DNA from 2 places in the Peribacillus sp. NJ11 genome. Region 2 is predicted to be linked to the other one. Evidence: a T-box and tRNA genes for the amino acid it is inferred to sense, from the RefSeq annotation. Region 2 holds a T-box; the other holds one or more tRNA genes.

Region 1 (16,336 bases), 2.7 Mb from region 2:
AAATTGCTGAACTGATTCAAGAACTTGAAAAAGTACATCAATTAAAGATTCTTAGTAAATTAGGAATTGAGAAATCCGGCCATGTAATGGATTTAATGGATAATGATGATCTAGCTTCATTGTTAGAGAACCTATCCCCTGAAAAAATTGAAGAACTTCTTTCAGGTATGAAACAAGAAGAATCTAAAATCGTTCAAAATATCATGAATTATCCCCCGGAAACGGCAGGACGAATAATGACGAACCGTTTTGTATGGATCCCCCAACATTATACGGTTCGTGAATCAGTTGAAAAGCTTAAAATCTTTGCGGAGTTTTCGGAAACGATTAACTATCTTTATGTAATAGATAACGATAAAAAATTAGTGGGTGTTGTCTCATATCGGGATTTAATAATAAATGATGAATCTGAAAAAATTCAAGATATAATGTACAGCCGGGTTATCTCCGTATTTGCTTATGAAGATCAAGAAGAGGTAGCCGGTGTTATTGAGCGTTATGATTTTTTAGCGATTCCTGTTGTTGAAAAAAATAATGAGTTATTAGGAATTGTAACCGTTGATGACATCATTGATGTTGTCATTAAGGAAGCGAATGAAGATATTGAAAAACTCTCGGCATCTGGTAAATCCATAGATTTTGACACGAAGGCGCACGTGGCCGCATATCGTCGGCTACCCTGGCTTATTTTACTTTTATTTATCGGGTTAGTGTCTGGAACCATTATAAGCGGCTTTGAAGAAACATTGTCCAAAGTTGTTGCACTTGCCTTCTTTATGCCGATGATTGCTGGTATGACTGGAAATACAGGTACTCAATCTTTAGCTGTTGTTGTAAGAGGCCTGATTACTAGTGACACGGATAAGGGAGTGGTTACCAGACTTATTATACGAGAGCTTAAAGTTGGATTGATAATAGGTGTTACCTGTGGAATTTTAATTTCCATCATAGCTTATGTTTGGCAGGGTAATCCCGTTCTGGGATTAGTGGTTGGAAGTTCATTAGTCATGACACTGATTATTGGGACTTTAGCTGGGACCATTATTCCTCTGATATTATATAAATTCAACATCGATCCTGCAGTTGCTTCGGGTCCATTAATTACAACACTAAATGACATACTCTCGTTACTTATTTACTTTGGAATTGCAACAATGTTCATTTCAAAATTGATGTAGACTATCCACGAGTTAGTTTATTAAACCAGTTCATAAGAAGAAGGGGCAGTACCCCTGTCGAGTGTACAATAAAAAAGAGTATTTCAAGCTGCGGCCTTTTCTCGGTATTCAATAGGGGAAAGGCCGTTGAATTTTTCTTGGAAGAGATCCATGTATTGTAGATTCCATATGCGAGAAAAATGATAAGTTTGCCGCTCTCTATGTCATCCAAGTTTCTTGGATATATTTTTTATCCCTGACTGTTCCTTAATTCTTGTTTCATTTTACTGTCACTCTAAAATATGGATTGTATGTTTCATAATGTAGACCAAAATAAACGGTTTTTTTATTTGCTCAAAGGTTATTAACCAAGCCTTTGTTCATTCAGCCATTATGCTCATGACCTTTATATGAATGAAAAACATGGGACATAATAGGTCATAGCAAGTTTAGGATTTCCAGTAAAGGCTACATAAAGAGTGTTATGGAAGCAATGGGCAGTCATATTCTTTGACCTACGAACTTCATCGGTGATACGCTTCTTTTCGAAATTACGTATTCAAAACCAAGGAGGAACGAATGATGACACAAACCAAACAACAAATAATCACCCTGGCAAACCGTCCAAAAGGTATGCCTTCGAAAGGGGATTTTAACTTTGTTGAGAGTGAAGTTCCCAAACCAAAAGATAATGAGATATTAGTACGGACGCTATATTTATCCGTCGATCCATACATGCGTGGAAGAATGCAGGAGACCAAATCATATATTGCTCCATTTGAATTGAATAAGGTCATCACGGGTGGCGTTGTTGCTGAAGTTGTAGAGTCCAAATCGAATTCCTTCAAACAAGGGGATGTCGTTGTTGGGAATATCGACTGGGCAGAATATACAGTTGTCACTGAAAAGGAAATCCGCGTGATTGATCCTAAGGTGGCTCCGGTCACAACTCATTTAGGGATTCTTGGAATGACCGGTTTAACAGCTTACTTTGGATTGCTTGATATCGGTAAGCCACAAGAAGGTGAAACTGTAGTGGTTTCAGGGGCAGCTGGTGCTGTTGGTTCAGTAGTTGGACAAATCGCTAAGATTAAAGATGCGAAAGTTGTTGGCATCGCAGGTTCAGATGAAAAACTTGAGTACTTAACGAAAGAGCTCGGATTTGATAGTGCCGTAAATTATAAAAAGGATAGTTTTACTGCAGATTTAGCTAATGCTGTTCCTGATGGAGTCGATGTTTATTTCGATAATGTCGGCGGCGAGGTGTCCGATGCTGTTTTCACACTTTTGAATCCGAATGCCCGAATTCCATTATGCGGAGCGATCTCCTCGTATAATGCAGAAGGAAAAGATCTAGGACCGCGTCTGCAATCGGCGATGATCAAAACGAGTGCACTTATGAAAGGTTTCACAGTTGGAAATTATGCCGATAGATTCCAAGAGGGTGCGACGGATTTAGGAAAATGGCTCCAAGAAGGAAAGCTGAAGTATGAGGAAACGATTATTGAAGGGTTCGAGAACACACCAGATGCATTTTTAGGTTTGTTTAAAGGAACGAACCTCGGTAAACAGCTTGTAAAAGTAGCGGAACCTGAATTCGCTAAACTATAAGTTTTATGGAAACACGGCGGAGGCAGGCCTTTGTTGTGATTTTTAAGCAGCTTATAATAAAAGCGGCCTTTTTTCGATATTCAATCGGGGAAAGGCCGTTTTCCTTTTTATAAAAAGATATAATCCCAGAATGTAGACAAACTCGATGAAAATCGAGTTTGCCTACATTTTTTTAAGAGTTTGTACAATTTGAACTTTGCCTCCAGGCACTCGCTTTCCGCGGGCGGTCCGACCTCGGCGCTTTTGCGCCTGCGGGGTATCCTCTGGACGCGCTTTTCCCGCAGGAGTCTCGCACACCCGCTCCAATCTACTTTGTTTTAAAATTTAGATAGAACCCCTTTTGTCTACAAACTGATAATCCTTCATTACCTTTAGTTGTATCTTTTTATCCATATGAAGGATATTAATTATTAGAAGTCACCTCATCAGACATAGCTTTCACTGCAGAGTTAATAGAATCATTAATGAAAGGATAAATTGAAAATGGTTGAAAATAAGCACAGGTCCTCTTCCGAATCTCTGAAATTAGATGCGATACATACGACATTTAAACAGGCTTTTGAAATAAAAAAGAATCCATTTCCTTGGATAAAAGCACTAAGTGCAGGCATAGCTGCTGCCTTACCTGTTTTCATTGGTTTATTACTCGGAAATTTAGCTTACGGTTTACTGGCAGGGATAGGAGGTTTCACTTATTTATACGTTTTTAACCAACCGTATCACCAAAGAGCTAAAAAGATTTTCTTTGTGATGGTGGGTCTTGCTTTATCTGTTGTTTTAGGGACGCTTTTGGCTCCATACCAATTGGGAACAGCCATAATGATGGGAATCATCGGGGCAAGTGTTTTTTTTCTATTTGGTGCATTAAAGATTACCGGTCCTTCGGCGGTATTCTTCGTCTTGAGTTTTGCACTTGCGACAGGTATGCCAGTTGATCAAAGTTTGGCCCCGTTGCGTGGGGGCCTCGTTTTAATGGGTGGGGCACTATCTTGGATAATCTGTATGTTAGGCTGGTTTTTCAACCCTCATGGACCAGAATCGCTTGCGGTGGGAAAGGTGTACAGAGAATTGGGGGCATTCTTTGATTCCATGGGAACCGAGAAATTCAATAAAGCAAGACAGGGAACGGTAATGGCGATGAAACTCGCTGAAGATACACTGTTAGCCGGGTTTTCAAACAGGCGAAGTTCAGATGAGTTAAAGCGGTTGTTCTTATTGAATGAACATGCGAATGCCATATTCTTGAAGGCACTGGAAATTTCCTTGAACAAAAATATCGTACTGCCGCAAGAATTAGGTCAATCCGTTCATGCCCTGGCAGGTTCAATTGCATCTAAAACAAAGAATAAAAAAAAGATCCTTCAACCTGACCAAATGACTGAAGAGGTGGAAGAGTTATTCATGAAGATTTATAATGCAGATGCCATCATGAATGAACCTGTCAAGAAAATCGATCAAGCAGCAACCATCTCAAAGCCTTCTTTAAAAACCATTTTTCTTGGGGCGTTCGATAAGAATTCAATTGTCTTCCTCTCTTCCGTTCGATATGGAACAATCCTTACCATTGCTGCCATCATCGCCTATTCCGCCGATTTTAACCGTTCGTACTGGATTCCCTTATCCTGTGCGGCCGTTATGTCGGGTTCGACCATCATCGCCACATTCCATCGGGCGGTCCAAAGGACTTTCGGGACGGTCATCGGACTCCTGATAGCAAGTTTAATTCTAGCAGCCGTTCATAAAGAGTTCATCATCGTTCTGATCATTTTATGTTTGACATTCATTACAGAGCTTTTCATCGTTCGGAATTATGGATTGGCGGCGATGTTTTTTACCCCTTCAGCATTGATCATGGCCGAATATTCATCTCAAAGTTATGATTTCAGTTTTTTTGCGACTGTAAGGATAACCGATATCGTCGTTGGAAGCTTGATAGGTCTTATTGGGTCGCTGTTGCTCGGAAGTCGTTCGGCATCCAGTCTTCTCAATCATTTGATAGCCAAAACGATTCGAAGCCAGGGGCAGTTATTATTGATGGCGTTCTCTGAAAAAGATAATGACCTTGCAATTGATGAAAGCAGCGAAAGGAACAAAATGCAAACAAATATGGTGAATCTATTAACGGTCTACAATGCATCCCTTGGTGAGATATACAAAAACAAGACTAGACTGGAATCTCTTTGGCCCGTTATATTTTCGATAGAACAGATGGGCTATTATCTAAATGCCAGCTTGAAATCCTCTGAACGGCCAGTACTATCAGAGAGAAAGCTCGCTCAGTTGCTGTATGTTTTCGAAACCATGGCGATAGCGGCAGATAAAGGTAGATCACATACTAGTAAAGAAGTGCCTGAAATTGAAGGATATTCAAAAATCCGCCGGGAAATTTTGGACCTTCAAGAAGCGCTTCAGTTTTGCGGAGAAGCAACTGGCTAATCAATCTATTGATTCTAATAAGGGAGTTCATATTTGGCTCCCATTCATTTAACGAGTGATTTCTTCGCCTCTGTTAATAGGATGCAATTGGAATGTTTGTAAAAAACTCTGTAAAAATGCCAATTTTCATTATAAAATGTAAATACATAGAGAAAGGTGATGAACCATGTCAAACGTTGCTAAATTTCGTGATTTTTTAACTAGTGAGAAAATCTATATGAATGAGTTGAATGAAGATGGCACCACCTTTTTTAGAGCTGAGCAAAAGTTAAAGGACGGGTGGAAGGTCCTTTTAGTATTTGCATTCAATGAAGATGAAAATGTGGCGGACTTATTTTGCTTTAATGTCGCCGAGTTGAAGAATCCTGAAAAGAAACAGGATGTACATACACTGTTGAATGAATATAATGCTAATTTTAGGTATTCAAAGCTTTATGAAGAAAATGGGACGATTTCCATTAGGTATTCATACTCCATCGAGGGGGATATCGTACCGGATCTCGCGTTCAGGAAGTTAATCATGCTGCTTGAAACGGCACAGCAGGTTTATCCGCGGTTAATGGAAGTCATATGGTCATAACATAATATAGGATGAAAAAGTTCTCTGAATCAGGGGACTTTTTAACATCTTTACTAAAGTGAATGAATATATTATCGTTACAATCCATTAATTTAAATTTTTTTAAAAAGAACTATTGCATTTTTTCACATTAAACTATATAATTAATTTTGTTGGTAATTCGACAAAGTTCTACAAGGATTATGCGGGTGTAGTTTAGTGGTAAAACCTCAGCCTTCCAAGCTGATGATGAGGGTTCGATTCCCTTCACCCGCTCCAATACATACTCATAACGTAGGGTTTCGTTACCTGGAGAACGAAGCTTTGCGTTTAAATATTATAACTAGGATTCTACTGTTTACAGTGGAATTTTTTTATTGTCCAAAATTACCATCCAGGAGGGTGGCTATTTTGATGCAGCACACTCATGTTCAAACTGATTAACTACGGTAGTAGAATCAGTTTGAACAAGGGTGTGCTTTTTTTGTCCAAACAAACGTTTATTGTTGCGATTGCTTCTTTGAATAAAAGGTATTGAAGGAAATATTTGTAATGCGACTACCCAATCTTGTAGTATTGATAATGAGAGTAAATATATTTCATGTTTTCGCGTAAATCCTGATCCTTTAATGGTTAGAGGAGAATTTCGGGAAGTTTGTTCAATGGATCCATTTTGAATTGTGAATATGGAGGGGGAAGCGAAAATGTCACTACTTTTAGAACCAATAGGTTTAATCCAAAATAATAGAGTTAATTTGGAAGATGATTATTGGGGAGAAGTAATTTCCGAGATAATTATGGATGAATCCAAATTCAAAGAAGATTGCCTGTTTGGATTAGAACAATTTTCACATATTGAAGTCATATTTTATATGAATAAAGTGGACCCTGACAAAATTCAGTTCAATGCCAGGCATCCAAGAAATCGAACTGATTGGCCAAAGGTAGGTATCTTTTCTCAAAGGGCCAAAGCAAGGCCAAATCAGCTTGGTGTATCCAGATGTGAATTGTTAAAAGTAGAGGGTCTAAAGATAACTGTGAGGGCTTTGGATGCCATTGATGGAACTCCAGTATTGGATATTAAACCTTATTTGTCTGAATTTGGCCCGATTGGCCAAGTGAAACAACCCAATTGGTCAAAAGAGGTAATGAAAAACTATTATAGTAATGGTTAACAAAAGTATGAAATTAATTTCAAGTAGTTGGCTTACATTAACTGTGTCCAAATCTAATCTTGCTATTTCAATCATTCTTATATGCTCTTCCATTCAGGAATCATTATACTCCTTTATCGGGGTGGACGAGAGGGTAAATAAAAGGATACTAGCTAGTTCCTTGGAAATTATGAAAAGACCCCTTCCGATTGTGGAAAGGGTTTATTTCCGTTCAATTTTGATTATCCTTCTACAATCGAGTAAGTCCCTTCACCACCGTGTATTTCAAGGAACATGTCCATCAAAGATTTCGTTAGCTGATGGGCTTCAGTGATTGGAGTCTTGGGTTGTAAATAAATGATTTGGATGGCCCTTTTCGTCTCTTCGGTGACTTTCGTTCGTTCTGAATCAACGTATGGACTTCCGAAAGCACCATCATGATCGGCTGATGTAATCATATTTTCCATGGAATTCAAGCGGCCGTTCAAACCGTCATAACCATCTGTTCCCTCGCCAATCTTAATCGAGATGTCACCCGCTAATTTATCCGCATCATAAATGCCGATAGGAACTTCATATAAAAGGGAGAAGAAGTTATTCAAATCGATGGCTGAATGGATGGGTGTCAAGTAATTCTGTTTTTTAACGCGGCGGTAAAGGGCTTCCACGGATGGGCGATACCGTGACGGGTTGGTTCCTGTGGTCTTGAAAATCTCTCGCCACTCTTTAATGCCGGAAAAGTCGGTCAACTCCTTTTCTTCAAGGTCGAAGAAAAGAGCCTCCTGAAATAATTGAAGTCTTCCTTTCACCATTTGCGGGGAGGGACCTACTTCGATGTTTTCATATGTAATGATCCCAACTTTGAATTCAGGGATTTTGCTGCTAAGATTAGCCGATATGGTAATTTCCAAGACGTTACACCTCCAAAAATGATTGGAATTAGTTTATCATAGATAGCAATGGTTTGAAATGAATACAAGCTTCGATGGGAATACTGAATGAACGTAGGTGATTAATATGGATATGAATACATTCAAGCAAGAAGTGATTTTATATAGTAAAGAGATCGGCATCGATAAAATCGGGTTTACATCGGCCACGGCGTTTACCGAATTGAAAGGTCGGCTGGTACGTCAACAGGAACTGGATTATCAGTCAGGGTTTGAAGAAGCCGATATAGAAAAAAGGGTCAGGCCTGAATTGATATTCGATAAACCGCAATCCATCATTTCGATTGCGCTTGCGTATCCTTCGAAATTGAAGGATGCTCCGCAAAGTACAAAAGGTGAGCGACGCGGGATTTTTTGTCGGGCTTCGTGGGGAACGGATTACCATGCCGTCCTTCGGAATAAATTGCAGTTACTTGAGGATTTCATTAAAGATAAAGTGCCAGGGGCAATGGCGAAGTCAATGGTTGATACGGGCGAATTATCAGATCGGGCTGTTGCTGAGCGGGCAGGAATTGGCTGGAGTGCAAAAAACAGTATGATCATCACTCCGGAATACGGGTCTTATGTCTACTTGGGAGACATGATCACCAACCTGCCATTTGAACCGGATCAACCGATGGAAGATCAATGCGGGACATGCAATAAATGTGTCGATGTTTGCCCGACAGGTGCGCTCGTTCAGGGTGGTCAGCTAAATTCCAAGCGTTGCATTGCGTTCTTAACGCAGACAAAGGGTTTCCTACCGGATGAGTTCAGGACGAAAATAGGCAATCGTTTGTATGGATGTGATACATGTCAGACCGTATGCCCCAAAAACAAAGGAATGGATTTTCATCTTCATGAAGAGATGGAACCCGACCCCGAGTTAGCAAAACCGCTGTTGAAACCTCTGCTTACGATTTCAAATCGGGAATTCAAAGAGACATACGGCCATGTATCTGGCTCTTGGCGCGGTAAAAAACCAATCCAACGAAATGCCATTTTAGCATTGGCCCACTTCAAAGATGAAACGGCATTGCCTGAATTGATCCTGGTCATGAAGGATGATCCGCGGCCCGTCATACGGGGAACGGCAGCCTGGGCAGTTGGTAAAATTGGTCGGGAGCAGGCCGTTTCCATACTGGAAGAAGCACGAATGAAGGAAACGGATGAAGAGGTATTGGCGGAAATAGAAAAAGGACTACAGTTTACCTTGGAAACAAAATGATATGTAAGACGTAGCAGCCCCGTTAATATTAACGGGGCTGCTTTTTTGCTTAAGATATTCCGAGTTCCTTCAAGGAAACTTTCTATATATTTATAAGATTCGAAAGGGTTGAAACCCTCATTTTATGAAGTTGTGTTTTTGTCCATGCCCTCATACATACACATTAGCATAGATGGTAAGAAGGAGGGCATGAACTTGAGGAATCAATTGCAACGCCTTTTACAAGAAAGAGTGGAGTTTTATACTTCCGATAATCAGGAACGGAGTGAAAGGAAGTTACATCTGAAAAAGGATTTGATGAGGAACCGTGCTGCGGAAATTGTTCGGGTGAATGCTGCAGGCAAGGTACATTCGAAGAGAAAGGAAGACATGGAGACTGTCCTGACTTATCATGTGCACCTGCAATATTTATTGAAACAGGAGGATTCATTTTATATAGAAGAAGAAATGGAAGAACGGGAGGCTCGGTTTCGAAATGGGTATATAGTGGATGAACGTGAGCTGTTTCCCACCATTGAAACGGAAGAGGTACCGCCAGAATCTGATCCAGGTGCAGATCGTCTCGCATATAAGTACGATCGGATGAAGGCCGTCCAATATGCCGAGCGTTGGTGGAACGAATTCAATCCGGCTTATAATAAATTCACTGATGATTGTACGAATTACATTTCACAATGTTTACATGCGGGAGGAATCCCGATGTGGGGGGCGCCAAACAAAAATAAGGGCTGGTGGATAAGAGGGAAAAGCTGGAGTTACACATGGACGACGGCCCATTCTTTATATCATCTGCTTAAAGCCGGGAATGCCATCAGGACAAAGCAGGTGAAGACGGCCAAGGAATTGAATTTGGGTGATATCCTCTGTATAGATTTCGAAGGGGATGGGCGGTTTGATCATAACTTGATCGTAACGGCGAAGGATCAGGATGGGATGCCGCTTGTGAATGCCCATACGATGAACAGCCGACACCGGTATTGGACGTATGAGGATTCGACTAGGTATACACCGAATATCGTTTATAAATTCTTTGCGATTTTGGATGGAAGGTGATTGGTTTTTAGTCTTTTTTGTTTAATGCTATAATTAAGGTGAAGTTTAAACTAGAGGTGAAAATGAAGTGTCAATACATGTAGTTTTATATCAACCACAGATTCCAGCAAATACAGGCAATATCGCAAGAACGTGTGCAGGGACGGATACGTCTTTACATCTCATTCGTCCGCTCGGTTTCTCAACGGATGACAAACAGCTCAAAAGGGCCGGTCTCGATTATTGGGAGAATGTAAAGATCCATTATTATGATTCGTTGGAAGAGTTCTATGAAAAGAATGCCGGCGGTGAATTTTATTACTTAACGAAATTCGGGGAGCAGCCGCATTCCAGCTTCGATTACAGTGATCAAGACAGTGAGATATACTTCATTTTTGGCCGTGAAACGACAGGTCTCCCGAAAGAGCTGATCCATGAAAATATGGATAGGTGCCTAAGGATTCCAATGACGGATAAAGTACGTTCCCTTAATCTTTCGAACACGGCTGCCATCTTGGTTTATGAAGCATTGAGACAGCAAAATTACCGTGAATTGGATTTGAAAACAAAAGATTGAGTTTCATCACTGCATACTGTCATCGCGGTAGATTCAGCCCCGATGATGGTTGTTTTGTTTCACTTTACATATTGAATAGGGGTGGGAGCTTTGAATCATATTATTGAGAAGATTTTAGATCACCGTTCCATTCGTTCTTTTGAGGACAAGCTATTGTCTGAGGAGCAAATCAGTACGATTGTGGAATGTGCCCAGGCTGCATCGACTTCAAGTTATATTCAAGCGTATTCAATCATAGGGGTATCCGATCCGGAAAAGAAAGCCAAGCTTGCTGAACTTGCCGGACCACAATCTTATGTAGAGAAGAATGGGCATCTATTCGTCTTTTGTGCTGATTTATATCGTCAGGATATGGTTTCCGAAATGGAAAACACGGACCTGACTGAATCGATTGAAAGTACGGAGAAATTCATGGTTGCCTGTATTGATGCTGCTCTAGCTGCTCAAAATGCAGCACTGGCCGCAGAATCGATGGATCTTGGCATTTGCTATATCGGCGGGATCCGCAATAATCTCCCGGAAGTGTCAGAGATTTTGAATATACCTCATCGGGTCATTCCGTTATTCGCCCTAGTGGTCGGATATCCGAAAAACCGTTCTGATAAAAAGCCGCGTTTGCCGCAGTCCAATATCTATCATGAAAATGGATATCAGGAGGATAAGCAGGAATTCATCGGACAGCTTGAAGAGTACAATGAAACGATCTCGAGTTATTACGAGCGTCGGACTAAAGGTAAACGAAAAGACACCTGGACCGAGCAAATGGCTGCCATGCTTGGAAAGAAAAGCAGGTTATACATGAAAGATTATGTGGAGAAGCAAGGATTTAAGAAACATTAATCGATGAAATGACCTTTTAGTAATATTCTTACCGTTCCCATAAGGGACATTTACCAAAATCCTGAACATGAGCTAAACAATAAAGATCCCAGAAATATTTCCGGGATCTTTATTGTTTTCATTTGTCGCTAAGAAACGGTTCAGCTCAATAATCCTATCAGAATTACTCCTTATATACCCATGAAATAACTATTGACAATATATTTAGATAGAATTATAGTAATTAAGTAATGGATAATGATAATCATTTTCATTTGATTTTTTACTTATCTTTTTTACAATAAATGGAGGTTAAAAAATGGTTCGCCTATATACAGAGAATTTAAATATTGGTTATGGTGAACGTTTGATTGTAAAAGATCTCAGTGTGGAAATTCCAGATAAAAAAATCACAACGATCATCGGTTCAAATGGATGTGGGAAATCCACACTTTTGAAAGCGATCACCCGGATCATTCCAAATCAATCAGGTATGGTTGTTTTAGATGGGATGAATATCTCAAAAGAGAGCACTAAGATCCTTGCAAGAAAAATGGCCATACTTCCGCAGACACCCGAGAGTGCAAGCGGATTGACAGTTGGCGAGCTCGTATCATATGGGCGCTTTCCCTATCAAAAAGGTTTTGGGCGTCTAACCCAAAAAGACTATGATGTGATTGATTGGGCACTTGAAGTGACCGGCACGAAAGACTTTAAGTTCCGTCCGGTGGATGCTCTCTCAGGAGGTCAGCGCCAGCGTGTTTGGATTGCCATGGCCCTTGCCCAGGAAACGGAAATCATCTTCCTTGATGAGCCGACCACCTATTTGGATATGGCGCATCAGCTAGAGGTTTTAGAACTCTTACAGAGGCTGAATGTAGAACAGGAACGTACGATTGTCATGGTTCTTCATGATTTAAACCAAGCTGCTCGCTTTGCCGACTATATCATTGCCTTAAAAGACGGGGAAATAGTCAAAGCGGGAGATTGTGAAGAAGTCATCACACATGAAGTGCTTAAGGAAGTATTCCATATTGATGCGGTTATCGGACGAGATCAACGAACGAACAAACCAATGTGCAGCACATACAATTTATTAAAAGGAGATTTGACAACAAATGAAAAAGATAATGATCCCGTTTATACTGCTGTTAGTGTTAATTATTAGTGCTTGTGGTAACGAGTCAACCGAAAAAGAAAAAGGCTCCACTTCCAAAAAGGAAAAATCAGGTACCATCACTTATCAATCTGAAAATGGTCCTGTTGAAGTTCCGGCAGATCCTAAGCGTGTTTTAGTACTATCTACTTTCGCTGGTAATGTAATGGCTTTGGATGTTAACCTTGTAGGGGTTGATTCCTGGTCTAAAATGAACCCGAATTTTAAAGAGTTAAAAGACGTCGAGGAAGTAACAGACGAAAACCTGGAAAAAATCATCGAATTGAATCCGGATTTAATCATTGGTTTATCAACGATTAAAAATGTTGATAAATTAAAGGAAATTGCTCCAACCGTAACATATACATACGGAAAAGTGGACTATTTAACACAACACATAGAAATTGGTAAGCTTTTGAATAAAGAAAAAGAAGCCCAAACTTGGGTGGATGATTTCAAAAAACGTGCAAAAGCGACCGGTGAAGACATTAAAGCTAAAATCGGTGAAGATACTACCGTTTCGGTATTCGAAAAGTTTGACAAACAGTTCTATGTATTTGGCGATAATTGGGGTCGTGGAACGGAAATCCTTTATCAGGAAATGAAATTGGCAATGCCTGAAAAAGTAAAAGAAGCGGCGTTGAAAGATGGTTACTTCGCTTTATCTTTAGAAGTTCTGGCAGACTATGCTGGTGATTATGTGATTTTGAGTAATAATAAAGATGAGGACAATTCATTCCAACAAACAGATACGTATAAAAACATTCCTGCTGTTAAAAACAATCAACTCTTTGAAGCTAATGCGAAAGAATTCTACTTCAATGATCCAATAACATTAGAATACCAATTAGACTTCTTTTCAAAAAGTTTTCTTGGAAAATAATACAGCGAGGGAGAGGGATTCCAATTCCTCTCCTTTTATTCTATAAAAAAAGAGATGAGAGAGACAGATGACTAATGAAAATCAACGTTTCATCCCATTTATATGTAAACTGATGATAGGGATTGCTGTATTCATAGGCATGTTCATTATTTCCATGGCATTTGGTGCGGCTGATGTTACCGTAAGAGATGTCTGGCAAGCACTGACATCAAATGCTACCGGTGAAAAGATTTCAATCATTCGGGAAATCCGGTTCCCTCGTGAAGTGGGGGCAATCTTTGTTGGTGCAGCACTTGCCGTTTCTGGTGCCATCATGCAGGGGATGACTAGGAATCCACTTGCCGATCCGGGGTTGCTTGGATTGACGGCAGGAGCCAATGCGGGTCTGGCCATTACTTTGGCATTTATTCCAACAGCTAATAACTTAGGGATCATGACTGCGTGTTTTATAGGTTCCGCTGTGGGGGCAACCATGGTTTTTGGGATAGGTGCGATGAAAAAGGGAGGATTTTCTCCTTTACGGATCGTATTGGCTGGTGCAGCAGTCTCTGCATTCCTATTTGCCGTTTCGGAAGGTGTCGGCATTTATTTCAAAGTATCAAAAGATGTTTCGATGTGGACTGCAGGCGGGAATATCGGAACATCATGGGATCAGCTTCGTGTAATCGTCCCGTTCATTTTAATAGGCATCCTGATCTCCTTTCTCTTTTCCAGACAGCTCACCATACTTAGCTTAAGTGAAGAGGTGGCGGTAGGATTAGGTCAAAAGACAACACAAATAAAGGCGGTACTCTTCGTAGTCATCATTCTCCTGGCTGGTGCTGCCGTTGCGCTTGTTGGGAATATGGTATTCATCGGGTTAATGGTTCCCCATATGGTTCGGGCTATCGTGGGTACGGATTATCGATTCATCCTGCCTATGTCCGCGATTTTAGGGGCCACTTTCATGTTGCTTGCCGATACGATCGGACGTACTATCAATTCTCCATATGAAACGCCTGTGGTAGCGGTTGTTGCGATGATAGGTTTACCTTTCTTCCTCCTAATCGTTCGTAAAGGAGGTAAAGCATTTTCATGATCCAGTCAGCATTAGTCAAAAAACAGCGATGGATATTAGGTGCATTATCCGCACTCATTATCATTACGATCATTATTGGGACGTGTTCGGGATATTCGAACCTTTCTTTTGGGCGACTGATTCCAACGCTTTTCGGGCAAGGGACGTTTAAAGAGGAATTCATATTATTTTCCGTCCGATTACCAAGAATCATCATTACCCTTTTAGCAGGTATGGCCCTTGCACTGTCGGGAGCTATTCTACAGGGAATCACACGCAATGATTTAGCAGATCCCGGAATCATCGGAATCAACTCAGGAGCTGGTGTAGCCATTGCCGCTTTCTTTCTGTTTTTCCCGATTGACGCAGGTTCATTTGTTTATATGATTCCACTTGTCGCTTTTATCGGCGCGTTACTGACGGCCTGTTTAATATATATACTCTCATTTAAGAGAAGGGTGGGTCTTGAACCCGTTCGGTTAGTGCTGATTGGGGTTGGTTTTTCAATGGCGCTTTCAGGCCTGATGATTGTCCTCATTTCATCGGCGGAACGGGCAAAAGTCGATTTCATCGCAAAATGGTTGGCGGGGAATATTTGGGGCACGGATTGGCCCTTCATTTGGGCAGTTCTGCCATGGCTAATCGTCCTTATCCCATTCACTTTATATAAAGCAAATCGTTTGAATCTGCTTGGTTTAAGTGAACCGGTCGCAATTGGAGTGGGTGTATCGATTGAAAAGGAACGGATTGTATTGCTAATAACTGCTGTCGCACTGGCCGCAGCTGCTGTTTCCGTTACAGGCGGAATTGCATTCATTGGACTCATGGCTCCGCATATAGCAAAATCATTGGTAGGACCTCGAAATCAATTATTCATTCCAGTTGCCATTTTAATCGGTGGATGGCTATTGTTGCTTGCCGATACGATAGGCCGTAATATAATTGAACCCGAAGGGATTCCTGCAGGTATCATGGTTGCATTGATCGGTGCTCCTTATTTCATGTATTTATTGCTGAAAAAATAAGAACGTAGCTAAAATCCCTTGAAATTTTTCAGGGGATTTTATGCTTTTTGAGTACTTCCGTAGTTTTTTGTTATTATTCATGGGTTATCTATATCTAATTATTTCATCTGGATTCAAGCGTTTCGCTTCGAAAAAAAATACTTGAATAAACTTTTTTGTATTTACTCGGGTAGGAGTAAGAACTATTGTAGAATCATTTTGCAGTTCTTTCATCTTTTGGCGAACGACTGTGAAATCAAAAAATTTAGAAGCGTAATTTTCAAACTTTGGATTTGAAAAATCCGTTAAACCGAGCGAAGCAAAATGATTCAGCGATTGGTTGATGGTTCTGCGTATTCGCTGTTCGGCAGCTTTTATTTCACGATTAATATCAGCCTGCACAGCTGATGTTCCGAGCTTTTTCTTTGTGATTTCCACAAAGATATCTTTAAGGGTCGGGAAATGCTGTTTAAAAGTAAAAGTCCGTTCATACATAAATAAATATTGAAGCATTTCCATTAAATCTTTTGCCCCATTTTCTCCAACGATTCCTAATTCCGATAAAAGAAATTCGCCCACTTCTTTTATACTGTTCTCATTGAAATTATTTGATTTAGCAACTTTTGGCTGTTCAAAACTCAATACACTATTTAAAGAGGCTTGGATGTTAGTGATCGATCTTTCCAAATGGATACGTTCCATAACTTTTCGAATGACCGTTAATATTTCAATAC
Region 2 (16,336 bases):
CGGAAGCATACGACTTTCCTTCCAGGAGTTTATTTCTTTAATGATGATTTTCTTTCTCATCTCATTCATGAATTTCACATCCTTGCGGGCATTTCTTTTTTAACGGACCTTGGCCTAAGTTGTGGATACTCAGTTATCGTGTTAAACAGATCTCCATTATATAGTAACTGGATAAATTTTGTTATTACATGGATAATTTTACATCGGATCGTAAAAAAAAAGCCACTCCCGAACGCTGGGCATTCAAAGAGGGCTCTGTTAAGGGCTTATATATTTTATTCCAAGAAATCTTTCAAGCGTTTGCTGCGGCTTGGATGCCTCAGTTTACGTAACGCCTTCGCTTCGATTTGACGGATACGCTCGCGGGTGACTCCAAACACTTTACCTACCTCTTCAAGTGTCCGAGTGCGGCCATCATCAAGTCCAAAGCGGAGTCTCAAGACGTTCTCTTCACGATCAGTAAGAGTATCCAATACGTCTTCAAGCTGTTCTTTCAATAGTTCATATGCTGCATGTTCCGATGGCGAAGTCGCATCCTGATCTTCAATGAAATCACCTAAATGGGAATCGTCTTCTTCACCTATTGGCGTTTCCAGGGAAACAGGCTCCTGAGCTATTTTCAAGATTTCACGAACTTTTTCAGGAGTTAAGTCCATATCCTCCGCAATTTCTTCCGGAGAAGGTTCACGTCCTAAATCCTGAAGTAGCTGTCTTTGGACACGGATCAATTTATTGATGGTTTCCACCATATGCACCGGTATCCGGATCGTTCTTGCTTGGTCGGCAATGGCACGGGTTATGGCTTGGCGAATCCACCATGTTGCATAGGTACTGAATTTGAATCCCTTGCGGTAATCGAATTTTTCCACCGCTTTGATAAGTCCCATATTACCTTCCTGAATCAAATCAAGGAAAAGCATTCCTCGTCCGACATAGCGCTTGGCAATACTGACAACAAGACGAAGGTTAGCTTCAGCCAAACGGCGTTTCGCTTCTTCATCCCCATCTTCAATTCGAGTAGCCAGAGAAATTTCCTCTTCTGCCGATAAAAGGTCTACCCGTCCAATTTCCTTTAAATACATACGGACCGGGTCATTAATTTTAACGCCGGGAGGAACACTTAAATCATTTAAGTCAAACTCTTCTTCTTTTGCAAGTTTCTTCTCATCAGGATCATCTTCATCATCGTCTTCCTCACCATCCGTGAGTATTTCGACACTGTTTTCTGTTAACACCTCATAGAACTCATCCATTTGATCGGAATCTAACTCAAAACCGCCAATCATTTCTGCGATTTTTTCTAAAGTCAAAGAGCCTCGTTTTTTACCTAGCTCTATTAATTTTTCTTTCACCTGTTCAAGGCTAAATTCATTATCAACTTGTTTGGAACGTGCTGGTTTTTCAGCCATTAGTTCCCCTCCTTCCAGGACTTACACCTAAACGACTACAACATTTTACGCAATTTAATTATTTCCATGGCTATTTGTGCAGCAGTGACATAATCACTTCGTCTCACTGCATCTTTTTCTTCAACTTGTTTTTCTTTTATCTTTAACAACTTTTCATATTTCAACACTTGATTTATACAATCGGTCAGTTCTTTATCGGTAACTTCCTCATTCACTGACATCATTTCTATTTCCGAAACGATCCTTCTCAAGTTTGGATCCGGTAAATAAGTAAGGAAAAAGCTTGTATCCGGTTCGTGTCCATCTTCATAGAACGCATATAAATAGGTGATGATTGCCTGATGTTCGTCTACATGAAAGGCCGTTTGCCCAAGCAACTGCTGAATTTTGAAAGTTATATCCCTGCTTTTTAGCATATGGGCAATCAACTTCGTTTCAGCATTATGATGAGCAGGCTTTAACTTATGCTCATATTGCAGGGCCATTTTCTTTTGGGTTGCGGGCTGCGGCAGTGTTCCCTTCTTGCGTTCCGTAAAGAACACCTGTCGCTGCTGCTGTTCCAGCGCATCCAATGATAGGGAAAATTCAGAGGATAACTGCCGGAGATAATGATCCCTCTCCACTGCATTGGGCAATCGCGAAATTTCTTTAAGGACTTCTTCGATATATTGAATTCGATCTCCTTCATTATTTACATTTTTCCCTCGACGCAAATAATGCATTTTGAATGCCATGTAGGTTAAACTGGCCCCTATTACTTCAGAAACAAAGCTTTTTTCACCGAATTCCTTTATGTAGTCATCGGGGTCCATCTTATCAGGCATGAGAGCGACTTTCACGGAAAACTCATGGTCCTGAAGCATATTAACTGCACGATTGGCTGCATTCAATCCCGCAGAGTCCGAATCGTAGCAAATAAGTATCTGATCAGTATTTCTTTTTAAAAGCTGGATATGCTGGTCCGTCAGGGCAGTCCCCATTGTAGCGACCGAATTCTCTACCCCTGCTCGAACAGCTGAAATGCAATCGGCAAAGCCTTCAAAAATGACTACTTGTTCTTTCTTTCGTATGTGAGGTCTTGCATGATGGAAATTATATAAAGTTTTACTTTTATTAAAGATTGGCGTTTCAGGACTATTCAAATATTTGGGCTCATCGTCCCCCATCGCTCTCCCTGAAAACGCAATCGTATTTCCTTGATGATCCATAATTGGAAACATGACTCTATTTCTGAAACGGTCAAAATATGACTCGTCTTTTTCCCTGTAGATAATAAGCCCTGCCTGCTCCATGTATTCCGCTGGAAAACCACGTTTTAAAAGAAACTTGGACACGAAGTCCCATGAATCCAAAGAGTAGCCAATTTGGAACTTCTCTATCGTCTCTTCAGTAAACCCGCGTTTAAGTAAATATTCGAGGGCATCCTGCCCCTCCTTCGTATTAACGAGGAGATGATGATAAAACTTCCGCAGCAGATCATGGGCTTCAACCATTTGCTGCGATCCTGCGGGCATGTTAGAACGCTTGGAATCCTTATTCATTTCAACATCCAAAGGAACATTTCCTTTTTCAGCTAAAACTTTTGCAGATTCCACAAAGTTGTAGCCTTCTATATCCATCAAGAAGGTAAAAATATTCCCGCCTGCCCCACAACCAAAACAGTGGAAGATTTGTTTTTCCGTTGAAACGGAAAACGAGGGAGAGTTCTCACCATGAAAAGGGCAAAGGCCAAAATAATTGCGTCCTTGCTTCTTCAGCTGGACATACTCCCCAATTAAATCAACAATGTCAACAGCTTCGCGAATTTGGTTAATTTTCTCATCTTCTATACGGCCATTTATCATTTTTCCACCTTGCAATATTGGTGATAGTTTCTAATTCGATACTGTTTCCTAATCCCCTGCAAAGTTCGACAAAGTTTTCAAAAGTTTATTTGTAAAACTTGTACGATCTTCCTTTGTGAATGCTTTCGGCCCTTTGGTATGTTTACCCTGCCTGCGGAGTTTCGCCGACTGATAACGCATGTCCAAGAGCATGAAAATATTCTCGTCTGTGTATTCTTTTCCCCTTGGGGAAAGAACATAAACGCTTTTAGGAAGCAGGGTCCCAGCCAAACCAATGTCCGCAGTAACGACAATATCACCCTTTTTTACTGAGTTTACAATATAAAGATCTGCCGCTTCTTTGTCTGCATCGACATAAACCCATTTACCTTCAGGGTTATTCATCATATTTTTATATGATGCAACAAAACAGACTTCGACATCGTGCAAACCTGCACAATGAAGGATCTCGTCTTTCACCGGGCATGCATCGGCATCGACGTGTATGGTAGGTTTATTATTCATACCTTCTAATTCTACATCTTTCTGCATAATCCTTTTTCTCCCCTAAACTTTATGAAGATATAGTGAATTTTCAGCATTAGCTCACAAGTGTTCCCTTTAATAGTGCCAACATTATACCTGCTTATTTAAGTGAAAGCGCCTCTTTTGCCTTGAATAGGGCAAGCCCATTTTGAATTATACGGAACATGTCGAATTATTTTTATGATAAAAACCTTGACATCTCATTAACCTTTAGTTTATTCCTTATTAATTAAGTCTAAACCTTAAGATTACTTTTTTCTCACAATTTTTTATTATAGTCTATTTGTTTAGAAGATGCCAACATTTAAATTCCGATTATGTTTTCATGCAAATCAACGGTTAACATTTGGAATCCAAAAGGAATTATATGTAATTATTTTCAACTTATTCTTGATATTCCCTTTTTTGACCTTTGCATTAAAATGTGAGCCGACACTTAAAGTGTCTAGCTCACATTTTGTTTGCCTTAATTATAAGGATCAACGATCTTTGTTTTGAAGAATATTGATAATCAAATTGGCTGTTTCTTCAACAGCTTTATTGGTCACATCAATAATTGGACAGTTCAACCTTGATATGATTTTATCAAAGTATGTCAATTCTTCTTTTATGCGCTCAACATTTGCGTAAATCGCATGGTCATTGAGCCCGAGTGACTTTAATCGTTCTTTGCGAATATGGTTCAGCTTTTCCGGACTGATCTTTAGACCAATGCATTTTTCAGGAGGTACCAGGAACAGCTCTTCTGGAGGTTCCACCTCAGGCACTAGAGGTACATTCGCCACCTTATAGCGTTTATGGGCTAAATACTGTGATAATGGTGTTTTTGAAGTGCGTGAAACACCCACAAGGACGATATCAGCACGTAAAATGCCTCGAGGGTCACGTCCATCATCATATTTTACCGCAAATTCAATGGCTTCAACACGCTTGAAATAATCATCATCCAGTTTTCTTACCAGACCAGGCTCATTAAGCGGGCCTTTTGGTGCCCTTTCCTGAAGTATGTCCATGAGCGGCCCTAAAATGTCATAAGCAGACAGGTTTTCTTTTTCGACCTGTGCTTTCATATACGCTCTAATAGCTGGCTTCACAAGGGTGTAAGCAATGATCGCCCCATCCAATTTAGCCAGTGAAATCACTTCATCCACGTTTTGTTCATCTTCAATATACGGGATTCGCTTAATGGAAAAAGCAGATCCCGAGAATTGGCTTGCAGCTGCTTTTGTAACCAATTCCGCTGTTTCCCCTACTGAATCCGATACAACATATATAATAGAACCGTTCATTTTCTCCGTCATTCCTTTTGCAAGCCCCCTAATAGCCTTCATCAGCCAAAGCTACGAATGCTTTCGTTATATTGGTTTTTGTAATTCTTCCAATTACTTCATAGCCTTTTTCTGTGTCTTTGACGACCGGTAATGAGTCGATTTGTTTATCTATCAATTTTTTGGCAACATCAATCAAAAGGTCTTCTTTTGAACACATTGTAATATTGGGCATCCTGGTCATGATGATATTGACTGGAATGGAGTTAAGCTCTTGTTTCCCAATACTCGCACGCAACAAGTCTTTCCTTGATAAGACACCGACAAGCAATGCGTGCTTATCGACGACGAACATGGTCCCGACATCTTCTAAAAACATCATGACGATTGCATCATATACGGAAATGCCCTCGTCAACAACGACAGGGATCGATTGGTAGTCTCGTACATAAAGATGGTTAAGGCTGTCGGTCAAAAGCTGTGTTCCTGACCTGCCTGTATAGAAATACCCCACCCGCGGCCTGGCATCAAGAAAACCTGCCATCGTTAAAATGGCTAGATCTGGACGAAGGGTCGCCCTGGTAAGGTTCAATCTATCGGCAATATGTTCTCCAGTAATCGGTCCGTTCTCTTTTACAATTTGTAAAATATGTTCCTGACGCTTATTCAGTTGGATTATAATCACCACCCCACTGCTTTCGCAGAGTAAAGTAACAAAAGTTATTCATTTAATAATTATATACTAAATTATTTAATAAGGGCATGTTTGTCCTATTTATTGACCATTTATCTTTTTAAGAAATCGGAAACCCTTATTTAAAGTGTTTCCGATTTCCATACATCCTTTCAATTATGAAAGGATGATTTTATTCATGGCAGCAAAGCCTGCAATCAAATCACTGATTTCCTTCATAAGGGATAAACGGTTATTACGGATTGCTTCATCATCCGCCATGACCATTGTATTCTCGAAATATGACTCTATTTCCGTTTGGAGAGAAACAAGCTGTTCAAAGCGCTCATTCTCGTCTTTAGATTCAGTATAACGCATGGCTACTTTTTGGAATTTTTCGTATAGCGCTGTTTCTTGATCATTTTCAAAGGCACTAGGGTCGACCGTCACTTTATTGTCACATTTTACTGCAATGTTCATAACGCGACTCAAAGCTTCCAGGCTTTCTTTAAAGCCTTCTTCGTCTTTTTTAGCATCCAAGACGTGTGCCCGTTCCACGATGGAATGGATATAACCGATCTCATTTAACAGAACTGCGTCAATCAAATCGTAACGGATTTGCTGTTCTTGCAGTAGGTGTTTGACACGGGCTTTAAAGAATGTGAACATATCCGCTTTAACTTCCTCAAGTTCACGTTTTAAGATGCCTTTTGATTCAAGTCCTTTAAGGCCTAAAACAATAAGCTCCTCTAAAGGGATATTCCATTTCTTCTCAGCTAGAATTTGAACGACACCGCTCGCCTGCCTTCTTAAAGCGTATGGATCCTGGGAACCTGTCGGAATGACGCCAATAGCGAAGAATGAAGCCAAAGTATCAATTTTTTCAGCTAAACTCACAACCGCTCCAATGACTGAAGGCGGCACATTGTCATCCGCATGCCTTGGCATATAGTGTTCATTGATAGCCGCGGCCACTTCCTTGGCTTCTCCTTTTAGGAGCGCATATTTTTCACCCATATACCCTTGCAATTCAGGGAATTCATAAACCATATGACTCACCAAATCGAACTTGGCAATTTCTGCTGTACGAAGCGCCATTTCTTTTTCTGCCTTTAAATTCAAAGCATCAGCAAGGGCACCGGTCACTGCAGTTACCCGGGCAGCTTTCTCGGCCAATGTACCAATTTCTTCATGATAAACGATGCTGTCCAACTTTTTCAAAGCTTCCGAAATCCCTTTTTTCTGATCTTCTTTATAGAAGAATGCTGCATCCGATAGTCGGGCTCGCAAGACTTTTTCATTTCCTTTAGAAACCTTATCCAAATGGCGATCGTCCCCGTTACGTACGGTTACAAAGAAAGCAAGCAACTTCCCGTCCTGATCTTTAACAGGGAAATAACGTTGGTGTTCCTTCATTGATGTGATCAATACCTCTGCTGGAAGCTCAAGGAATTCTTCCTCAAATTGTCCAAATAACACCGTTGGATACTCTACCAAATTATTCACTTCTTCAAGCAGTTCTTCATCGACTGGGATAATCCAACCCTTTTCCTGCTCAAGCCCTTTAATCTGATCTAAAATAACTTGTCGGCGTTTATCTGGATCCGCCATTACAAATTGTTCTTTTAACGTTTCTTCGTACTGATCCGGCTGCTCGATGATTGAGCTATCGCCCAAGAAACGGTGTCCCTTTGTTTCACGGCCCGTTTCCACATCAGCGATGCTAAATGGCACTACGTCATTCCCGAATAAGGCAATCAGCCATTTAATCGGACGGACGAAGCGGAGCTCTTGATTGGCCCAGCGCATATTTTTCGGGAACGTCATACCACTGATGATTTCCTGCAGCTCGGATAAAAGCTGAACAGTCTGCTGTCCTTTTATGAATTTATTCACATGGGCATATTCCACACCCTTGAGTTCTTTAAAATAAATATCCTCTGAAGTCATGCCTTGGCCCCTGACGAATCCCAATGCGGCTTTAGACCAGTTGCCTTCGCTGTCCAAAGCGATTTTCTTAGCCGGTCCTTTTGCTTCTTCTTCGATATCCTTTTGTGATTCTTCCACTTCTTTCACCAATATGGCCAAACGTCTTGGTGTGGAAAAGGCTTCAACCGTTCCGAAATCAATCGCTTTTTCCGTTAGCCATTGCTGCACTTTATCTGACAACTGTTTCATGGATGCTGTCACAAAACGGGCTGGCAGCTCTTCCAATCCAATTTCCAATAACAAATCACGCTTGCTCATTTGTATTCTCCCCTTTCACTTTAAGAATCGGGAAGCCTAATTTTTCCCGCTCTTCATAGAAGGTTTTGGCAACCTTACGCGCTAGGTTACGGCACCGGGCAATATATCCAGTTCTTTCCGTCACCGAGATGGCACCTTTCGCATCCAAAAGGTTGAATGTATGTGAACATTTCAAAACATAATCATAGGCAGGATGTACAAGCCCTTCTTCCATTTGGCGATGCGCTTCCTTTTCATACATCGTGAAAAGTTGAAACAGCATATCAAGGTCGGAGGTTTCAAATGTATATTTTGAATGTTCGTATTCCGGCTGTCCAAATATATCCCGAACTGTGAATCCTTCTGTCCATTCTAGGTCAAATACGTTTTCCTTATCTTGAATGTAAGAGGCGAGACGTTCGATCCCATATGTAATTTCCACGGAAACCGGTTTACATTCAAGGCCGCCCACTTGTTGGAAATATGTAAATTGCGTAATTTCCATTCCATCTAGCCAAACTTCCCAACCAAGACCAGCACACCCTAGTGATGGGTTTTCCCAATTGTCCTCCACAAAGCGAATATCATGCTCAAGCGGATTAATCCCTAATGCACGCAGGGAATCCAAATATAACTCTTGGATATTGTCAGGCGAGGGTTTCATGATCACTTGGAACTGATGATGCTGATACAGTCGATTAGGATTCTCACCATAACGACCGTCAGCCGGACGGCGGGATGGCTCCACGTAAGCAACGCTCCATGGCTCAGGTCCAATGGCTCTCAGGAACGTGTATGGGCTCATCGTTCCTGCCCCTTTCTCGACATCATAAGCATTCATTAATATACAGCCTTGTTCAGACCAATGCTTTTGTAACGTTAAAATCATATTTTGAATATTCATCGTACACCTCCAGGTTATTTAAAACGGCTCTTTGAAAATTAAAGGTTCGGAACCCATTCACATTTTGGCAAACAAAAAACTCCCGTCCCTATGCGAAATGCATAGGGACGAGAGTATACCCGCGGTTCCACCCTAATTGCCGTTTATAAAACGGCCTCTTTTCAAAGCAACATGCTCCGGAAACGCCCTTCCCTGTAAATCCATATCCCGGCTTCCACCGTCCCGGGTTCGCTTTTTATGGAGAATGACAGATACTCTTTTCCATCAACGCAATCTTCTTATTTTGATGATTAGAATTTTATACAAACTAGCATGGAATGTCAATAGGTCAGATCCTAAAACATATCTTTCATCGTATCAATCTGTTTCAGGAACTTTTTTGATTTCAAATGCAGACCAGAATATTCCTCATAATAAGCATCGATGATTTTTTGCAGTTCTTTTTTCGTTTCAGGCTTGACGGAAATGTTTCCGAGCCTTGATAAATCGAAATAATAAAAGATCCGCAGCAATTTGACGGCTGCAGGTGAAATTTTATAATGATAAGGGTCCTTCCCCAGACAGCGGTGACAGATAAAGCCCGCTTCCCGAAGCGAAAAGGAGAATTCCCCTTCCGTTTCACCACATACGGCACACTGATTCAGCACTGGGTTAATCCCATTGACGGGCAGCATCTTCATTTCAAAAATGAATTTCAAAACCTCTGCGTCATATTCCTCGTTTATGTAATGCAAGGTTTGCGAAAGCAATTCATACAAATATGGATTCGGTTTCTTATCCTCGACGCTTTTATCAAGCAATTCAACAATATATGAGGCATAAGCAGTGGCAAAAAGATCCTCCCTTATGAAACGGAGTGAATCGACCATTTCGCCTTGCTGAAGACTTCCGAGTCCGGTTGATGTGGTTATAAGAAAATACCCGGAGCAAAAAAGCTGTGTGACGGCAGAAAGCCTGCTGTTAGGTTTACTGGCTCCCCTGGCCATAACGCCAATTTTTCCTAGCTCACGGGTATATATAGTAATGATTTTGTTATTTTCTCCATATGCAGTTCGCCTTATGACAATGCCCTCACATTTTTGGAGCATACCAAGACACCACCCATGCTCGCCAAGACTAACCTATGAAACAGGAAAATCAATTTCTGCTAGCTCATCATTCAATACCAAGTGTCTTTCCTGTCTTTCGACTTCTATCTCCTTAAACAGCAAATAGGTGTCCACATTACCTGTTTCACTAAATAATTCCCAGGTAAAATCCAACATATAAAGCCCACCTTTCGTTTTTAACTAGCAATATGAATATCCGACCATATGATTAGCTTGACCGTTTTCCAAACTTTCATGACGCGTAAATTTTGTTAATTAATACTCGCTCTCATTGAAACCATAATCACGAAGCTGGCTGGCTTTGTTACGCCAATCCTTCTGTACCTTTACCCACAGTTCCAAGAAAACTTTCGAGCCCAATAAGTTTTCGATGTCCACTCTGGCACGGCTGCCGACTTCTTTAAGCATCTTCCCTTGCTTTCCGATGACAATGCCTTTTTGTGAATCACGTTCGACAACGATCGTCGCCATGACATTAATTGTATCGCTGTTATCCATTTTTTTAATTGAATCGATGACAACAGCCACTGAATGCGGAATTTCTTCACGTGTCAGGTGCAGCACCTTCTCGCGGACCAATTCGGAAATGATAAAACGTTCCGGGTGATCGGTCACTTGACCAGCTGGATAAAACTGGGGACCTTCAGGCAAGTGTTCCTTGATTTGTTCAAGCAATGTCTCGACGTTATTTCCTTCAAGCGCAGAAATCGGAACGACTGCCGCAAAAGGGTAAAGCTGTTGGTATTTCTCAATGATCGGAAGTAAATCATCTGGATGCATCGCATCGATTTTGTTTACAACCAGGAAAACAGGCGTTTTTACGGATTGAAGTTTTTCGATGATAAACTCATCACCGCGTCCGTACCCTTCAGTCGCATTGATCATGAAGAGAATCAAATCGACTTCTTTCAATGTATTCGTTGCCACTTTCATCATGAAGTCACCAAGCTTATGCTTTGGTTTATGAATGCCGGGTGTATCAATGAAAATCATTTGTGAATCGTTTTGTGTTAGTACACCCTGAACCTTATTTCTTGTTGTTTGCGGTTTATCACTCATAATGGCGATCTTTTGACCGATGACACGATTAAGAAACGTACTTTTTCCAACATTAGGTCGTCCAATAATCGAAATGAAACCTGATTTGTAACCTTTTACTTGTGTATCGTCAAATAATTTATCCATTTAAATCCTCCGGTGAAAAAGCTCCTGGAAGCAATTCCTTTACTGTTAGTTCTTTTATATCTCCATTTAAGTTGGTCAAAACAACCGGCATATCCTGTTCGCACAGTTCTGAAATAACCTGCCTGCACGCCCCGCATGGAGAAACGGGACCATCGGTATCTGCCACTACTGCAAGTTTAGTGAATTTTTTATCGTCATGGGCATAAGCGCTGAATAAAGCGGTCCTTTCGGCGCAATTACACATGCTGTATGCAGCATTTTCTATATTACAACCATGATAGACCTTCCCATCAGCGGTTAAAAGGGCTGCCCCCACTTTAAATTTGGAATAAGGCACATATGCTTTTTCCCTTGCTTTTTTAGCTTCAACAATCAATTCATTCGTATTCAATTCACATCTTCCTTTCAAATTGAGTACCATTCGGCAACCTACAGGCCAAACTTAGGCAAAAAGATAATCAATCCAACTATTATAGAAAATATAGCATATATGAATACAGCTCCGGCTGCAATATCTTTTGCCTGCTTGGCAAGGGGATGGATTTGATCCGTCACCAGGTCAACTACCCTTTCAATCGCTGAATTAACGAGCTCTAACGTAATCGTACCGGCAATGGCTGCCAAAATGAAAAGCCATTCCATCCCATTCAACGAGAAGTACCAGCCAAAGAATACGACGATTGCCGTTAACGCGAAATGAATCTTAATATTGCGTTCCGTTCGAACAGCCTCCAAAATTCCCTGACAGGCAAAAGAGAAACTTTTTAATAAAGGATACCTTTTTTTACCCTTCTCTTGAAAGTCCATATTCTTCCAAGATCTCCTTTTGTTTAGTGAACATCACTTTTTCATCTTCTTCATTCATGTGGTCGAATCCCAATAAATGAAGGAAACCATGCAGCGCTAAAAATCCAAGTTCACGGTCAAAAGAATGACCATATTCTTCAGCCTGCTCTTTCGTCCGTTCAATCGAAATGATGATATCGCCTAACATGCGTGGCATTTCCGCCCCGACAATTTCCACTTCATCTTCTCCCATTTCTTCTAGTGCAAAAGAAATGACATCGGTAGCTGAATCTTTGTGACGATATTCTTTATTGATTTCCCGAATTCTCTCATTGTCTACAAATGTAACAGACAGCTCGGTATCTTTTTCAATGTTTTCTTTTTTTGCAGCAAATTGCAAAATGCTTTCAACAAGTCGCTGGGCCTCTTCAGTTACTTCGTTCGTTTCATCCATTAAATCGATAGCTAAAATCATTCTTTCACCTTCTGTCCTAATTTATCCGTCTCCGGATATTCAATCCTGGAGTGGAAGATACCATTCAGCGATTCACATAAGGAATGCTTAACGATACTCAATTCTCTCATAGTAATGTCACATTCATCAAATTGACCATCTTGAATCCTATCCTGAATGATGAAACTTACCAGTTCTTCTATCTTCTCTGGCGTTGGATGCTGCATCGATCTCACTGCAGCTTCCACACTATCGGCAATGCCTATGACAGCTACTTCCTTCATTATCGCCCTTGGCCCGGGATATCGGTAAGCTGCTTCCAGTGTGGCTTCATCCTGTTTTTTTGCCTTATGGTAGAAAAATTTCAATAAAGTGGTCCCGTGATGCTGCTCTGCAATATCCACAATCTCTTTCGGGAATTTATGACTGCGCAGCATCTCCCCGCCATCTACGGCATGGGCAATGATGATATCCCTGCTCGTTTCCGGCTGCAGCCGATCATGCGGATTCTCCTCATTCATCTGGTTTTCGATGAAGAAATGCGGCCGCTTCGTTTTACCGATATCATGATAATAACTGCCGACCCTTGCCAGCAATCCATTCGACCCGATGGCTTCACAAGCAGATTCCGCCAAATTGGCGACCATTACACTGTGATGATACGTCCCAGGAGACTCAATCAAGATCCTCCGCAGTAACGGATGATTGGGATTCGCAAGCTCGATAAGCTTAATGGATGATAAAATCCCGAAACCAGCCTCGAAAAACGGCAACAGCCCCATTGTCAAAACGGCTGAGCCCACTCCGGAACCCATGGCAGCAGCAGCATAATATAAATACTCCATTCTAGTATAATGGCCGTCCATAATAAAAATGAGAGAAAAAACAAATGCGATATTGATTAAAGACAATAGCAGCCCTGCTACCAACACCTTTGATTTGAAATTGGGTCTTGATAAGATGATGATTGCCGTCAATCCCCCGTAAATGATATAAAGCCCCATCGAGAAATCCAGATTTCCAGGTGTATCACCATTAAATATAATCGTACCATACGAACCTAACAATATGATCATGGCTACCGCTAACTTATCATTCAATAATATCTTGATGAGCATCGCCGCCATGGCACCCGGGAAAATGTATTCCAAATTCGAATTTTTAAGGTCGGCCAGAATGCTGACCGTTTTCATGGTAGCCATTGAAAGGATAAAGACAAGACTGAAGATCAATAACTGATTGTACTTGTTGTCCTTTTTTGAAATGGAAAAGTGGAAAAAGTAATAAAAAGCGCCAATGGTCAGAAAGATGAATAGCAGCAGGCCGATATACGGGTAGATGGTAGACTCGGTATTTAAAAAGCCTGCCAATTCCAGCTGCCTATATACATCCCTGTCCACTAACTGATTTTCTTCAACGATGATCTGTCCTTGGAGGATCCTGATCGGCTCCACGCTCTCGATCGCTTTCCTTCGCTGTTCCTCGGTTTTGTCCTTATCGAAAAACACATTCTGAATGATTGCCGTACGGGCAAGGGAATTGGAGGCTTTTTTCATATCGCCATTGATGCTCATATAGCCCAATTCCTCTACAACCTTTTTCTTGGCATTTTCGACGTCACTGGCAGCGATCCGGGAGCTCATCACATTATTCACGGCAGTAATGGTTGAATCCTTCGCAATTTTCAACTCATCTTCATCCGCCTGCACTAAAGCCAGAAAAACGGATTCCTCAATATCTTTATTGACTTCATCGGTCAATTTTTCTTTTAATATGGATACTTTTTGAGCATCCGTCTTTACGGTCCCTTTTTTATCTTCTTTTCCCTCATCTTCTTTATGATCTTCATCGGGGTCCGTTTCTTTATTCACCTCAATCGCTGAATCGAAAATGGATGAAATCAAGTCGACTTTATTTTTGGCATATTCTTTTTTTAAAGAATAAACATCGGCCACCTGTTTTGAAATCTCTTCTTTTTCCTGTTCCGTCTTATAGGTATCTTCCACGGTCTTGGTTGAACGGATTGTTTGTTCCGCAGGCTTAAAAAGCTCTACCTGGACCCTTTCCGGCTTTACGTTGGAGAACATTAACCCATAAGCTATCAAACCAAGTATGATAAACAATAGCACTTGAAAAAAACGATGGACCAACAGCCCTTTTATTTGAGTGAAAAATTTCTGGATACGATTCAAGGAAGGTCCTCCTAAAAAAAATGATGTTTATTATTCTAGATATGTAAAATCATAACAGTTTTCATATAAATTTTCACCTCGTATTAATAAATGTAAAGCTTCTTTCGATCCATATCCACTTTTTCACCGAAAAGATAGGTCATTTCGACACATCACGAAAAATCCGCCGATTGAAAATGGCGGATTTTTTCTTATGACTTCGCCTGCTCGTAAGCAGTAATGATTTTGGCGACAAGCGGATGCCTCACTACATCACTTTGTTCAAAATAAACAAAGGAAAGGCCTTTAATATTCTTCAAAATCTCTTCTACCCGGACCAGACCTGACTTCATGCCTTTTGGAAGGTCAATTTGGGTCCGGTCTCCCGTAATGACCATTTTCGATCCGAAACCTAGCCGGGTCAAAAACATCTTCATTTGGGCTTCTGTCGTATTTTGAGCTTCATCCAATATGACAAAGGCATCTTCAAGCGTACGGCCCCTCATGTAAGCCAGAGGAGCTATTTCGATCGTTCCGCGCTCTATCATCCTTTGGGTCTGTTCCATCCCAAGAAGGTCATGGAGAGCGTCATACAGCGGACGTAGATAAGGATCTACCTTTTCTTTCAGATCACCAGGCAGAAAACCGAGGCTTTCGCCCGCTTCGACGGCAGGCCGTGTCAGGATGATCCGTTTAACATGTCCATTTTTCAATGCATTGATTGCCATCACCACAGCAAGATAGGTCTTCCCTGTACCGGCAGGCCCAATTCCAAATACCAGGTCTTGTTTCTTTATTGCCTGGATATAGTATCTCTGGCCGATAGTTTTGACTTTAATGGATTTCCCCTTAGCCGTTTTAGCGATTTCCTCATCATATAATTCTCCGAAATACTCCAATGTGCCTTTCCTAGCCAATTCAATCGCATAAAGCACATCTCTGGAACTGATTGCAATTCCTTTTCTGATCACTGTCAATAGTGCCTTAAGGATATCCTGCCCCATCGTTACCCGCTCGATTTCCCCGGCAACACTCACCGCTTCACCCCGGGTAATGACGGAAATCCCAAGCTCCTCTTCAAGCACTTTTACATTTGAATCTCCATTGCCCAATAAAGCGATTGCTTCATTAGGTGATTCTATTTCCAGCTTAATTACTTTCACATCATCTGCCATTCGTTAGTCTCCTTGAATGATTGGCTGTCCAATCGCTATATCTTCAATAACTTGGTAATGTATAGATAATTTAACTTTACCATTCTCCATGCTTTCGTGCAAAATTTTTTCTTCGACGATTTCATCTTCCTCGTCTAAATGCTTTTTCAATTCCGCTTTAGCCATTTTCCTGCCTTCCTTCACAGCCTCTTCCTCCGTATAACTTCGAACTATATCTTCCTTGCTCCTTAAGGTCACCTGTTTATAGGAAATGGGCAGTTCCCATTGAAGAAAATGAAACGGCCTCACTGTCGTTTCTTTTACCTGTTTTTCATAACCTGGGTCCTTGAATCCCCAAACAGGCAGGGAGAAGTCCCCCATTTTCAAAAAGTGCCTGCTCGTTTCATTTCCGTTAAAAACAGAAAACTTGGTTTTTAACGGCACATCCACTTTCGCTTTATACCACGTTTTCCCTTTTATTACTCCCTGGGCTGATACAATTTCCTGTTTATCCTCTTTTCCAATAAGTCCCGAAACAAGAAGCTGTCCTTTTCCTACATAATCATTCACATTTACTATAGATTGTCCTTTTTCAACGAACATATCAGTGATGATCGCTTTTTTGGAA

Evidence for each region. A T-box is a leader RNA that pairs with one kind of tRNA and senses whether it is charged. The one in region 2 lies ahead of glyQ (glycine--tRNA ligase subunit alpha), so its partner is inferred to be a tRNA-Gly.
Region 1: it encodes a tRNA-Gly, which carries the amino acid that the T-box ahead of glyQ (glycine--tRNA ligase subunit alpha) is inferred to sense. The anticodon was not compared.

The regions. Positions count from the first base shown of each region.
Region 1 is NZ_JAUCFO010000001.1:223,912-240,247, reverse strand. Features, by position in the region: gene mgtE (magnesium transporter) at 1-1,178, shown strand, start outside; gene QUF86_RS01145 (NADP-dependent oxidoreductase) at 1,740-2,768, shown strand; gene QUF86_RS01140 (FUSC family protein) at 3,252-5,204, shown strand; gene QUF86_RS01135 (YbjN domain-containing protein) at 5,371-5,784, shown strand; tRNA gene QUF86_RS01130 (tRNA-Gly) at 5,969-6,042, shown strand; gene tsaA (tRNA (N6-threonylcarbamoyladenosine(37)-N6)-methyltransferase TrmO) at 6,468-6,938, shown strand; gene QUF86_RS01120 (B3/B4 domain-containing protein) at 7,160-7,828, opposite strand; gene queG (tRNA epoxyqueuosine(34) reductase QueG) at 7,935-9,074, shown strand; gene QUF86_RS01110 (amidase domain-containing protein) at 9,270-10,127, shown strand; gene trmL (tRNA (uridine(34)/cytosine(34)/5-carboxymethylaminomethyluridine(34)-2'-O)-methyltransferase TrmL) at 10,195-10,683, shown strand; gene nfsA (oxygen-insensitive NADPH nitroreductase) at 10,774-11,523, shown strand; gene QUF86_RS01095 (ABC transporter ATP-binding protein) at 11,822-12,670, shown strand; gene QUF86_RS01090 (iron-hydroxamate ABC transporter substrate-binding protein) at 12,621-13,541, shown strand; gene QUF86_RS01085 (FecCD family ABC transporter permease) at 13,609-14,619, shown strand; gene QUF86_RS01080 (FecCD family ABC transporter permease) at 14,676-15,623, shown strand; gene QUF86_RS01075 (response regulator) at 15,708-16,336, opposite strand, start outside.
Region 2 is NZ_JAUCFO010000001.1:2,953,628-2,969,963, reverse strand. Features, by position in the region: gene QUF86_RS14645 (hypothetical protein) at 1-69, opposite strand, end outside; gene rpoD (RNA polymerase sigma factor RpoD) at 276-1,409, opposite strand; gene dnaG (DNA primase) at 1,445-3,250, opposite strand; gene QUF86_RS14630 (YaiI/YqxD family protein) at 3,302-3,757, opposite strand; gene QUF86_RS14625 (pyruvate, water dikinase regulatory protein) at 4,258-5,079, opposite strand; gene ccpN (transcriptional regulator CcpN) at 5,096-5,734, opposite strand; gene glyS (glycine--tRNA ligase subunit beta) at 5,897-7,966, opposite strand; gene glyQ (glycine--tRNA ligase subunit alpha) at 7,953-8,849, opposite strand; T-box leader at 8,950-9,126, opposite strand; gene recO (DNA repair protein RecO) at 9,185-9,937, opposite strand; gene QUF86_RS14600 (YqzL family protein) at 9,971-10,114, opposite strand; gene era (GTPase Era) at 10,214-11,143, opposite strand; gene cdd (cytidine deaminase) at 11,136-11,534, opposite strand; gene QUF86_RS14585 (diacylglycerol kinase family protein) at 11,573-11,950, opposite strand; gene ybeY (rRNA maturation RNase YbeY) at 11,928-12,404, opposite strand; gene QUF86_RS14575 (HD family phosphohydrolase) at 12,401-14,575, opposite strand; gene QUF86_RS14570 (PhoH family protein) at 14,767-15,729, opposite strand; gene yqfD (sporulation protein YqfD) at 15,733-16,336, opposite strand, start outside.